DNA from 4 places in the Clostridium sp. 10cd* genome. Region 1 is predicted to be linked to each of the others. Evidence: riboswitches for the same ligand, from Rfam matches in the RefSeq annotation. Region 1 holds a riboswitch; each other region holds the start of a gene.
What was found. Region 1 has a riboswitch for thiamine pyrophosphate ahead of ACG3M1_RS04240 (ABC transporter permease). Riboswitches for the same ligand answer to the same signal wherever they lie in the genome.
Positions count from the first base shown of each region.

Region 2: another riboswitch for thiamine pyrophosphate. It lies ahead of ACG3M1_RS04785 (HAD family hydrolase); the one in region 1 lies ahead of ACG3M1_RS04240 (ABC transporter permease).
Region 3: another riboswitch for thiamine pyrophosphate. It lies ahead of thiW (energy coupling factor transporter S component ThiW); the one in region 1 lies ahead of ACG3M1_RS04240 (ABC transporter permease).
Region 4: another riboswitch for thiamine pyrophosphate. It lies ahead of thiC (phosphomethylpyrimidine synthase ThiC); the one in region 1 lies ahead of ACG3M1_RS04240 (ABC transporter permease).

Region 1 is NZ_CP172347.1:844,398-847,519, reverse strand. It holds gene ACG3M1_RS04245 (ABC transporter substrate-binding protein) at 1-427, opposite strand, end outside; gene ACG3M1_RS04240 (ABC transporter permease) at 424-1,191, opposite strand; TPP riboswitch at 1,253-1,341, opposite strand; gene ACG3M1_RS04235 (YbjQ family protein) at 1,397-1,708, opposite strand; gene ACG3M1_RS04230 (hypothetical protein) at 1,689-1,907, opposite strand; gene ACG3M1_RS04225 (ISL3 family transposase) at 2,118-3,122, shown strand, end outside.
Region 2 is NZ_CP172347.1:953,178-956,299, forward strand. It holds gene ACG3M1_RS04780 (carboxypeptidase M32) at 1-833, opposite strand, end outside; TPP riboswitch at 1,066-1,169, shown strand; gene ACG3M1_RS04785 (HAD family hydrolase) at 1,223-1,861, shown strand; gene thiD (bifunctional hydroxymethylpyrimidine kinase/phosphomethylpyrimidine kinase) at 1,864-2,661, shown strand; gene ACG3M1_RS04795 (putative bifunctional diguanylate cyclase/phosphodiesterase) at 2,907-3,122, shown strand, end outside.
Region 3 is NZ_CP172347.1:77,891-81,012, reverse strand. It holds gene thiE (thiamine phosphate synthase) at 1-54, opposite strand, end outside; gene thiM (hydroxyethylthiazole kinase) at 51-860, opposite strand; gene thiW (energy coupling factor transporter S component ThiW) at 811-1,374, opposite strand; TPP riboswitch at 1,600-1,701, opposite strand; gene ACG3M1_RS00355 (hypothetical protein) at 1,946-2,275, shown strand; gene ACG3M1_RS00350 (GntR family transcriptional regulator) at 2,373-2,744, shown strand; gene ACG3M1_RS00345 (hypothetical protein) at 2,796-3,122, shown strand, end outside.
Region 4 is NZ_CP172347.1:3,577,926-3,581,047, forward strand. It holds gene ACG3M1_RS17790 (hypothetical protein) at 1-350, opposite strand, end outside; gene thiC (phosphomethylpyrimidine synthase ThiC) at 681-1,988, opposite strand; TPP riboswitch at 2,087-2,191, opposite strand; gene ACG3M1_RS17800 (ATP-binding cassette domain-containing protein) at 2,349-3,122, opposite strand, start outside.

The sequences.
Region 1 (3,122 bases):
CATAAACCTTTCCCTCGAAATCCTTCGGTGACTTGATATTTTCCTTTTTCAATGATACAAAACCGCTTGTATTATGCTGGATGATGGTCGCAATTGCACGAATCGGCAATGGTTCCTCCGCCGTTCTCGCATACGTGACGTCCTCCTGATAGCTGACACCGAATTCTCCCTTGTTTGCGGCAACCAGTGTTGCACTTGTCGAATCGTCTCCCGGCTCAATGATATCCACATCCAAGCCTTCTTCCTTGAAAAAGCCTTTTTCCTTCGCCACATAGAAACCGGTATGATTGGTGTTTGGAAGATAATCCAGAATCAGTGTTACCTTTTTTTCTGTTTCCTTGTTTTCAGATGCTTCCTTTTTATCAGAACATCCACTCACTGCGACAGCCATCAGCACAGCCATCAGCATACAGCCTAATTTCTTCATTTCGCTTTCCCTCTTTTCTTTCTCGCATATGGAAACAACACCGCCTCCAGCAATACCACCGCCCCATGCAGCAGCAGACTCAGCGCGATAATAACCACTACGCAGGCAAACACCTTATCCAGCATATAGCCGTTTTTTACACGGATCATATAGTATCCAAGTCCTGCGGATGCACTCAGCCACTCTCCGACGATAGCACCACCGATACAGTAGGTAGCTGCTACCTTCAATCCGGAAAAAAGTGCAGTGGAGGCCGCCGGTATCTTCACATATGCATATATCTGCCATTTTTTTGCTCCGAAGCTTTTCAGCAGACTGATCTGATGCTCGTCTACTTTACCCAGCGCGTCACAGAAGGCGATTGCGACCGGAAAGAAGCACATGAAGATGACCATTAGAATCTTCGGTGCCATGCCGAATCCCAGCCAAATGGAAAACAGCGGTCCCAGCACCATGACCGGTACGGTCTGCGTAACAACCAGATGGGGAAATATGCTGTGTTTAAACAGCAGGGAAAGATCCATGCCAATCGCAATTACGATTGCGAGCAGTGTAGCGATCAGTAGACCAATGACAGCTTCCTGCAGCGTTACCATTGAATGCAGCCACAGTATATCGCGATTCGCAAACAGCGCCTGTAGGATGTTTGAGGGCGCCGGCAGAATATACAAATCAATATCAAATACATGAACACAGCCTTCCCATACTGCCAGTACCAGAAGCAGCGTGAGCAGCGGCATACCGATTCTTTTTAAACGCTTCATCCATAGCTCTCCTTTCCAATAAAAAAACACCTCCATGAGGCGTAAGTGAACCAATCTAATACTCAAGATAGATATGACTCCCTACGCTAGCATTAACTAGATCAGGTCATAAGGGACTGTCTCAGCCTTACGGCACCCCTGTCATGACACTATCATTATACACGCTCCGTGTAAAAAAGAAAAGAAAAAAGCAGACAAGCTGCTTTTACAGGAAGGTTACCGCTGTACCATAGGCTATAACCTCTGAGGCACCACCCATGATGGCACTGGATGCATAACGGATGTTGACAATAGCGTCAGCACCGAGAGCCTCTGCCTCCTCCACCATTCGCTTCGTTGCCAGTGCACGTGCCTCATTCATCATTTCATTGTATGCCTTCAGCTCACCGCCAACCAGTGTCTTAAAGCCCTGAGAAATATCCTTACCGATATTCTTTGTCTGAATCGTACTTCCCTTTACTAGTCCCAGCATATTCAGCGTTTTCCCGGTAATGTAATCAGTATTTACTAAGATCATCTTCTTCTCCGCTCCTTATCTCGTCAAGCCGTTCCTTGACAACATGTATCCACAGAAAAAGCAGTGCCAGCATGGGGATGCCAAACAGGATCACGAGAAACTCCGGTGCATCCAGAAAAAACAGGGAGCTGATCCAAATCATCATATAAAATGCAATCAAAATGCCAATTATGATAGGTGCCAGCATTTTTCTGTTCATACTGCCCACTCCCTTCTGTCGTTACCTGTATTATACTACAAAAAAGATGGGTATCCAAAATATTTGGGGGGCTAAACTTTAGGGGTCAATTTAGGGGTCTGAACTTTGAGGGACACTTTAGGGGGATAAATCCCAAAAGAAACAGGTGGCATTCATCTGTTTCTTTTTCTATAATGTTCTATTGGTTATGCTTCTGTGAAGGAGGTAATCATGGATCATTCTTATCTATTTAAATTATTAAACATTCCCGATGATGGTTCTATTATCATCAACGATGTTGAAATCATCGCTGATACCAAGTATGTATATATCTCTCGACCATCTATCCCGTCTTATTGCCCTAATTGTTCTTGCAGAATGCACTCAAAAGGTATTTATAAGCGCAAAATCAAACACCCTGTCTTACAAGACGGAACTTGCATCATCTTTATCGTGAGCCAAAGAAAGTGGAAATGCACTAACTGTTCCACATATGTTAATGAAGATTTCCCATTCTTTCAGCGTTATAAACAATCCTCTGATATTACTCCTCTACTAGTTTTAGAGGCTATGAAAGACCTTGATCGTTCTACCGCATCTATTGCCAGACAATTCAATTTATCTGATACTCAAGTTCACGATCTTTTCACTGCTTACGTGGATTTGCCACGTTTAACTCTTCCTGAGTTTCTTTCCGTTGATGAAGTACATATTGATATTTCTGAAAAAGAGAAATATGCCTTGATTCTTATGGACTTTACTTCTGGAGAGATTGTTGACATCTTGCATAACCGATGGCATCATACCATTGAAAACTACTTCTTCTCCATTCCATACGAAGAAAGAAAACATGTTCGTTATATTATTTCTGATGCATATAAGCCTTATCTTGAATTACCCAAGCATTTCTTTCCAAATGCTGTGTCGATTTTAGATAGTTTTCATGTTGTTAAATATTTATTAGGATTGATTAATACTTATATCAATTCAGTAATGAAAGCATATAAAGATAGAGATCTTAAAAGGCTTGAAAAACAAAATCATGACACCAATAGAGACAATAAAACGATTCAGGAATCACAAGAAGTTATCTTGCTTAGAAAATATCGCTGGGTGCTTTTGAAGAATCAAGACAATATCAATTACTCTGACAAAAGGTATTACCACAGCTCTCTTAGAATGTACGCAGATACATATACTATTGAAAAACTATTTCTCTCACTAGATCCTAAGTTC
Region 2 (3,122 bases), 110 kb from region 1:
CCCTCATATGCTTCCTTTACCTGCAGGCCGTATTGTGCATGCCCGTATTCGTGAATGGTTGAGAAAATCGCAGACATCACATTGTGTTCATGATAATGCGTGGTAATGCGTGCCTCATGCGCTGAGAAGAAGTCCGTGAACGGATGCTCCGTTGTTGTCATATAGCATTCCCTGTCATTAACCTTCATATAGTCCATGAGCTCCTGCATAAAGGCCTCCTGTTCCTTGATATCAAAGGCTGTAAACAGCAGGGAATCGTCAATCGGTGTTCCCTCCTTCAGGAGCTTTTGCAGAAACGGAAGCAGTTCCTTTCGAATGGCATCGAAGAAGCGGTCATAATATGCAATATCGGTGTTGATCTGATAGCTGTCCAGCATAAAATCATAATCGCTTTTCTTATCTGTGACATAGGACAGAATCTCCTTCTGCTTTTCTATGACGCTGATCAGATGCGGCTTAAACAGCTGATAATCATCCTGTTCCTTTGCCTCATGCCATGCGGCCTCACTGTCTGCGATGGTTCTGCGATACTCCACGTACACCTCTCTTGGCAGTACACGCAGCTCATTCAGCTCGCGCAACAGCAGCTGCAGCTCTTTCTTACGCTCTGCACTTACATTCTCCTGCCTTGCCAGCTCTTCGATCCTTTGGATACTTTTCTTGTCCGCCATTTGATCGAAGGCTTCTCCCGACAGGATCGCCGTCATGCGGTTGCGGTAGGGAATGCCGTTCTTCGGAGCAATCGTGGCCTGGTCATAATACATTGTGCTCAGTGCCATCTGATAGGCGTTCTTTTTTTCTTTATACTCATGAAAAAATGCTTCTAAATCCATGTTATCACCTCTGTAATGTATTGTATCACAGCTGAAGAAGAAACGTAACTGTTCCCGATAAAAAGATGGAAGGGACAAATGTGCAGCTGGATACCATCCGATGGCATCGGGTGTGTCTGCTTCCCTTCTTACCGGCCTTGCAGAATCCTCATCTGTCAGCCTGCGTTTAGAAAAAACCTTGTCTTCAAACGCGGATGCCTGTTGACGAAAATATATGGAAATGGTATGATGAGCGTGGAAATAAGGGAGCTTGTAGACAGGCTGAGAGGAAGTTGTGAACTTCGACCGATTACCTGATTTGGATAATGCCAACGTAGGGACTGCAGATATAACGTGGGTTATGCATACATGGCATAGCCCTTTTTTCATTATAAAAGGAGGCGCAGCATATGAAGGGGTACATATTTGATCTGGATGGCACGCTGGTGGACTCCATGTGGGTTTGGGAGGATCTGGCAGCGGTCTATCTTCAGACAAAGGGTATCAAAGCAGAGGAAAATCTCAGTAAAGAGCTGCAGCTGATGACGATGACAGATGCTATCCGGTATCTGAAGGAGAAGTATGTGATACAGGATTCCCTGGCACAGGTGCGTACAGAGGTTTATGCAATCGTACGACGACGCTACAGGCAGGAGGTTGCTGCCAAAAAGGGGGCCAGGGCCTGTCTGGAAAGACTGCATACCCAGGGGATGCGTATAGGCGTTTTGACGGCATGTGAACGGGTTTGCGCGGAAGAGGTCCTGAAACGAAACGGTCTGCTGGAATATATGGACTTTGTCGCAAGCTGTGAGGAGCTCCCCTATGATAAGCAGGACGGACGTCTGTTTGAGCTTATGCCTGCCATGCTGCATACGGATAAGGCAGAAACGATGTTTGTAGAGGATGCACTGCATGCCGTTCAGACATTGAAGACGCATGGCTTTCACGTGACAGCGGTATATGATGCAGCCAGTAAAGCGCACTGGAAAGAAATCTGCATGCAGGCCGATGCAGCCTTCCTGTCGCTGGATGATTTGAAAGGAGAATGAACATGAAAACTGTTGTAACAATTGCCGGCACTGACCCTACAGGGGGAGCCGGTGCACAGGCTGATTTAAAAACCTTTATGGCACATGAGGTATACGGTATGAGTATCCTGACAGCCCTGGTTGCACAGAATACAACCGGTGTGACTTCGATCATGAATGTAACACCGAAGTTTTTAAAGGAACAATTTGACTGTGTCTTTACGGATATCCGTCCGGATGCGGTAAAAATCGGCATGGTTTCCCAACCGGAGCTGATTGCCGTCATTGTGGAAAAGCTGAAGCAGTATGCAGTGGAGCGCATTGTCGTTGATCCGGTTATGGTCAGCACCAGCGGCTCCCGTCTGCTGGAGGATACAGCGCTGGAGCTGTTGCAAACAAAGCTGCTTCCTCTTGCCGATATCATAACACCGAATCTTCCGGAGGCTGAGGCTTTAAGCGGTATACGGATATGCAATCATCAGCATATGAGGAAGGCTGCTGCCATGATTGCGCAGGACTATGACGGATACATTCTGATAAAGGGCGGGCATTCCATGAACCGTGCCGATGATTTGCTGGTACATAAGGATGAGGCTCACTGGCTCTCCAGTGAAAAAATCGATAATCCAAACACCCATGGAACCGGCTGTACGCTGTCCAGCGCCATTGCCGGCAATCTGGCACTGGGATATGATATGATCAGTGCAGTGGAAAGAGCCAAGGCTTTTATCAGCGGTGCATTACGCGATGGTCTTGATCTGGGACAGGGCAGTGGACCATTGAATCACTGTTGGAATATCAAACAGAAGCAGCCGTTATAGAAGGTGCCCTTGAAAAGATGGACATAAAAGCATTTGTTATTTCAATATGTGTGATGCTGGTGTGATATATTTTTTTGATGAAGTTTCCATACAGTCTAAAAAACCATTCATTTAGGAAAATGATGCAATTTTTTTCATGCAGATGTGGTATGATATAGGAAGAAAGAGCTTCTCAAAAATACAGGGATTTTGATGCTGCATTCTGCCATTTTAAAGAAGCCTGAAATCAGAAACGGGGTTGTTGTATGAAAAGCGGTAAGGAGATTCTGGCTGAGTTTCAGCTGGATCCATGGATGTTGTATGATACCATAGTCAATAGTACGGATGATTATATTTACCTTGTGAACATGCAGGAGGATCGTGCTTTAATTTCTGAAAATATGCTGCAGGATTTTGACCTTCCCGATCTCATTGTCCCTGGACTGATTCCGTTGTGGGGGGATCTGGTTCATGAACGTGAC
Region 3 (3,122 bases), 770 kb from region 1:
TTCTGATAAACCTGTTGAATCACTTACCAGATATAATGTTAAATCAAATCTCATAGCTCTCTCCTAATCCTTGCTTTCGCAAAATCCAGCGTATTTATTTCATATAAAGAATCAAACAGTGATGCATGAAAGCTGCCCGGTCCCTCTGTGATTGAAACACTTTTCTCCGCAGCCAGCTCAAAGGTTATACATGCTGCCAATGCTGCATCAAGCGCAGTCTCTGTAACGGATAAAAATGCTGCTGCAATCACATTCAGCATACAGCCTGTTCCTGTACAAAGCGTCATCATGGAATCCCCGTTCTCTACAAAATATATCTGCTTTCCATCCGTTAGAATGTCCACCTCTCCACTGCACAAGACAGTAGTACCATATTTGCGTGCAAGCTCGGCCAGCCATTCAGCACTCTTTGCAGGAGCTTCCCGATCATCATCACCCACATCAATCCCCAGAGCATGACTGTCACGGCCACTAACTGCCTTCAGCTCGGAAAGATTACCTTTTATGATGGAGAATTTTCCTTCATGCAACAGCTTCTCTGCAAACGCTTCACGCAGGTCACTGCAGCCAGCACCAACCATGTCAACAATTACCGGAATACCGTTCTCATTTGCACAATGAAGACTTTTCTTCATAGCAATCGCACGACTGTCATCAAAGTTACCAAGATTCAGTGCCAGTGCCTTACTGCATGCGGTTATCTGTTCACATTCCATCGGATGCTGTGCCATAATCGGCTTCGCTCCCAGTGCCAGTACAGCATTTGCACAATCGTTCATACTGATTGGATTGGTGATGCAGTGAATCAGATTATGACTGTGCTGCAGCTGTTTTCTCAGACTCCAGAGTTTCTCGTACATTCTGTTCTCCTCCCAGCTTTCTCTGCATCTTAAGCAGCATACCGCTGTGCTGCATGGATGTCAGAAATACGAATGCAATACTACCGCCGATAACTGTTCCCATAAAGAAGCTAGGAACGTAGAACATCCAGGTCAGACCGTTTCTTCCCCATAGCAACGCCATGACCGGAAAGGAAACAATCGCCCCGATGATTCCTGTTCCGATAATCTCCCCCAGCACAGCTGCCCATATGTTTCCCTTGCTGATTTTATAAAAGATACCTGACAATGCTGCACCAAATACAGCTCCTGTTAATGCTAGCGGCGGAATCCCCATGACTGCCATACGAATTACCCCGATCAGTACCGCACACAGAAACGAATACCAGGGTCCCATCAACACTGCCACTGTAATATTGATAAAGTGTGCCATCGGGCACATTCCCTCCACACGCAGAATTGGCGATATGACAACTCCAACGGCTACCATCATTGCCAGAAATACATGGCGGAAAACACGATTCTCATTTTTCATTTCTACTTACCTCCTGTTTGCTTTCCTTAGGGATAAGAACAGGAAGCACAAAGAAAACAGCTTTCCCGGTTGATATCCCAAGATCGGTCGAAGCCATACAGCTTCCTCTCAGCCTGTCTGGCAGGCTCCCTCGCTGAAGTTCTTTGTACGGTTGGAGCTCCCCTTCCGTATGCAGCAATAAAAAAGAGATACAGCAAACGCAGGCCATATCTCAATATGCAGTCACTCATATTGTACACAGTTCCCTACGTCGGCATTATCCGAATCAGGTTATGGGTCGAAGCGAGCGCTTCCTCTCAGCCGTTTCCAGCTCCCCTTTTTTATCACGATAAAATGTTACCACGGTTCAAAGGGAATTGCAATGCTGTATTTTCTGAAAGCTAAAGAACTCATAGAGTTTTCATTTTAACAGCATAAAATGACCGTTTCCACCCTGTAGAATACCGCTTGTCCCAGAAAGCTTGTTTTTTTCATAATATTCTTTATGATTAAGTACAGAGGTCAGTCCATCCGCAGCTGTTCCGCTGTCAAATGCTTTCTAACCTCTGTGATGAAAAGAAAGGAGGACAGTATGATGCAAAAGGAAGAATTCGAGAACTATAAGCATATGATTGTATCTGAGCAGCCTATTTTTCATGCCTACATCGATATGCGTTCAAATGTTCAATATCATATAAACGTATATGTTTCCCCCTGGTATAAAGCATACAATTATATTTTCTGGATTCAGAACACAACAAAGGATAAAAGCAGAGCCTTTCGTACGGAGCATGTTACACTCGCTACATTCCTTGCGAATTATGTGTCCAATGATAAAAACACACACGAGCATCTGATTCGCGAGTATCTATCAGAATGGATAAAAACCGGTGTTCTTAATGCTGAGGAAACTATCTTTTGAATGCATTTACAGTCTGCCTGTCTGTAAAAACAAACAGGCTTTTCTTGACTGTGCAGTGTATTGCGGTTATAATACACTTGAAGAGAGGTGAATGTGCATGAACTTACAGGATATACAGTTTAACAAGAAAGAACCGATGTATCCACAGCTCAGTCGCTATATCAAAAAGCTAATCCTTGCGGATGAGCTGAAGCATTATGAAGAACTGCCAAGCCGCCGTGAGCTTGCACTTCAGCTCTCCATCAATCCTAACACGGTACAAAAAGCCTATAAACAGCTGGAAGATGAAGGTATTATAAAGACGATAAGCAATGTGAAAAGTGTAGTTATCGTCAATGAGAAAATTCTGGAAAAGCTGCGCAGTGAAATGATAGAGGAAACGATGAAGGAATTTGTAAAGGAGTGTCAGACAAGCGGCCTGGATTTTCAGCAGACGATTGTCTGGCTTACAAAGCTATGGAACACGTAATTTTTATTTCCATCAAGTGTATTGCGTGCGCAATACAGAAAGGAGACTGCGATGAAAGAGATTCGCTTATTTATTGAAAATACCTCTGCGCCTTATGTGAATAAGATCATATTCCTGTACGTGGATATCTTCCTCGTTCAGGTCGCGCTATGCTTTATCGGAATTACTGAGGATATCAACTCTATTATGCTTCTGGCATTCTATCCAAGCTTTCTGCTCCTGTTTCTGATACACAGGAAGCGCTATAAAACCTTTATGAGTGAAGGAGGCTTAACCCGGGTTCGTCTTCTGCCAATCCGGAAATCCACTTTTCTTTACAGTGAACTGCTGTTTCAATTCATGACCTATCTTGGTTTGCTTTGCACGCATTTTCTGACA
Region 4 (3,122 bases), 1.9 Mb from region 1:
TTCAGTAAACTTACAATTTCCCGAGCTGTACGCATGTCCTCATGATACTGCAGGGTACCTTTATCCACGATGTCCTCAGATACATGTACAAAAACAGACTGTCCCATCCGCACCTTCATACGAATACCTACGCGCACAAACTGCCTCCCTTCCGCATAGGTGGGAAACACCAGATTATGCGCAAGGGCTTTTTTCAGATTATGATGATACTCGCAGGATATACCGATCGTCTCCAAGTCCTTGTAATAGTATACCTGATCTCCCTCATCTAGCAGGAATCTCAGCTTTTTGTTGGTTTTATCAAACTCAACCACATCTTTCATCCGCTTACTGACAATAAATTCAGACATATGACCACATCCCTATCATCTTCATTATATAGTATTCAAGGGGCCTGTCAATGCTTTTCCTGTTACTTCTTGTTATCCTGTAATGTTTATGCTGTTCCTGTTACTTCTGTGTATTTTATATCTTGCGTATGATAGCTTCCCCTGTATATCGGTAAAGCTATTGTATGTTACAGTAAGTTTTCTAAACCGCTTTCTTTCATTACCTTTCGGCGTTTGTTCCTGCTTTTCCTTCGCCGCTTGTTCATGATTTTTTACACTGACATAATTTCACGAACATGCGTACAAGATATCAACCTGCCGGAAAGCCGCAGCAGCTCCTGCGTAAAACTGCTAGTCCTCTTCCATGATATCAACGATTTCACCGCGCAGAAGCTTGTTCATATTGCGGATAGCACACATTTTCCCGCACATGGTGCAGGTATCCTCACGCTCCGGTGCAGACTGGGCACGGTATGCTCTGGCCTTATCCGGATCCATTGCTAAAGCGAACATACGTTCCCAATCCAGATTACCGCGTGCTACAGCCATTTGATGGTCCCAATCCATAGCTCCCTTTACTCCCTTGGCGATATCCGCCGCGTGTGCAGCAATTTTACTTGCAATGATTCCTTCCTTAACATCATCGACATCAGGAAGAGACAAGTGCTCTGCCGGTGTCACATAGCATAAAAAGCTGGCTCCGTAGGCTGCCGCCATTGCACCGCCGATCGCCGCAGTGATATGATCATAGCCCGGTGCGACATCGGTAACAATTGGACCGAGCACATAAAACGGTGCCCCCTTGCAGATTGTTTTCTGCAGCTCCATATTCGCCTGAATCTGATGAAGCGGCATATGTCCCGGTCCCTCGATAATGACCTGCACATCCTGTGCCCATGCACGCTGCGTCAGTTCTCCCAGCGTAACAAGCTCCTCCATCTGTGCAATATCCCCGGCATCCTCCAAGCAGCCAGGGCGGCAGGCATCTCCGAGCGAAAGCGTGACATCGTGCTCTCTGCATATCCTTAAAACTTCATCAAAATACTCATAAAACGGATTTTCATTCCCGGTGATTTCCATCCAGGCAAACATGATGGAGCCACCGCGGGATACGATGTTCGTAATTCGCTTCTGTTGTTTGAAGCGCTGTGCAGTCTGCCTGTTGATTCCACAGTGAATTGTCATAAAATCAACACCGTCCTCTGCATGCATACGAAAGACATCCAGCCATTCCTGTGCAGTGATATCCCTCAATGCCTTATGGTAATATACCAGGGCATCATATATCGGCACGGTACCAAGAATTGCCGGGCATTCCGCAACCAGCTTTCTACGGAATGTCTGCGTATCGCCAAAGGAGCTTAAATCCATAATGGCCTCAGCTCCCATTTGCACGGCATGCCGTACCTTTTCCATCTCCATGTCCAAATCAAGACAATCTCTGCTCGTCCCCAGATTCACATTGATTTTTGTCTTCAGCATGCTTCCGATTCCATAGGATTTCCGGCATGTATGATGTCTGTTTGCCGGGATCACCACCTGTCCGGCAGCGACCAACCGGCAAACCTCTGCCTCCTCCATCTGTTCATAGGCAGCGACAGCCTTCATTTCCTCAGTGATGATATGCTGTCTGGCAGCATCCATTTGTGTAGTGTACATTGTGTTATCCTCCTATATGTAAAAAAAGCTGTACGCCCGCTACGGTGTCAGCTTCTATGATTTTTTCCGGATGATAACAGCATAAGCTTCCGTCCTGCTGTGCTTCCCTATAAAATCCCTACGCCGGCATTACCCGTATCAGGTTCCTTGGGTCCCGGATGATCTCCGATCTCAGCCATACGTAGGCACCCCATTTTTTGTACGAAAATATTACACCACAAAATGACGGGGCTGTCAATGCTAATTCTGCAATGGCTTTGCTTTGTGTATGCGATCATTTTCCAGAAAACAACAGATCGACGCAGCGGGAGGCATTCCCCGTTTGCATTGCCATACCATGAACAGCCTGTATAATCCGTGTTAGCCCAGTGCTTCCATAAATTGTTCGGTTTCCAGCACCTGCAGCTCCCCCTGTGCAACATACAAAACAGAATCAAACACCTCCTGTATAAACAGCCGGTCATGGGATACAGCCAGAATACAGCCTGGAAAGTCCTTCAGAATACGGCGTATGACAGGACTTGTCAGCGGAGACAGATTCCGTGTCGGCTCATCCAGCAGAAGGACATTGCAGCCCTGCTTAATGAACCGCAGCAGATACAGCTTCGCCTTTTGCCCTTCACTCAGCTGATATACGGAATGCTCCATCTCCTCTCTGGTGAACTTCATCCGTCCGAGCAATTCCCGCGCTCTTGTTATATCGTCCCTGTCACAGGCTTCCAGCAAAAATGTCACCGGTGTGTCCTTTGCTGAAAATGCTTCTGCATAATTCTGCGGCATATAGCCGAGACGAATATCCGTATGAGATTTCAATACTTTATGAATTTCCTTCATCAACAGACTTTTTCCACATCCGTTTTCACCGGCTATCACCGTCTTCTGTCTACCATAAAGTGTTATGTGAATATCCTGCAGAAGCGTACTTACGTCTGTTTTCAATTCCTCCAAATGAAACTCAAGGATACGTCGGCTTTTCGGAAAGCCTTCACACTGGAAGAAAACATCGATCGCCTCCTCCACGCTGTCCACATGCGCATAGCCCTCCTTCTCCAGCCTGCGATCCTGTGCCTTCAGATTTCTCATTTTTGTCTTTAGGGCAGCCGCATAAAACGGACTGCGCACCGTATCGTTCTG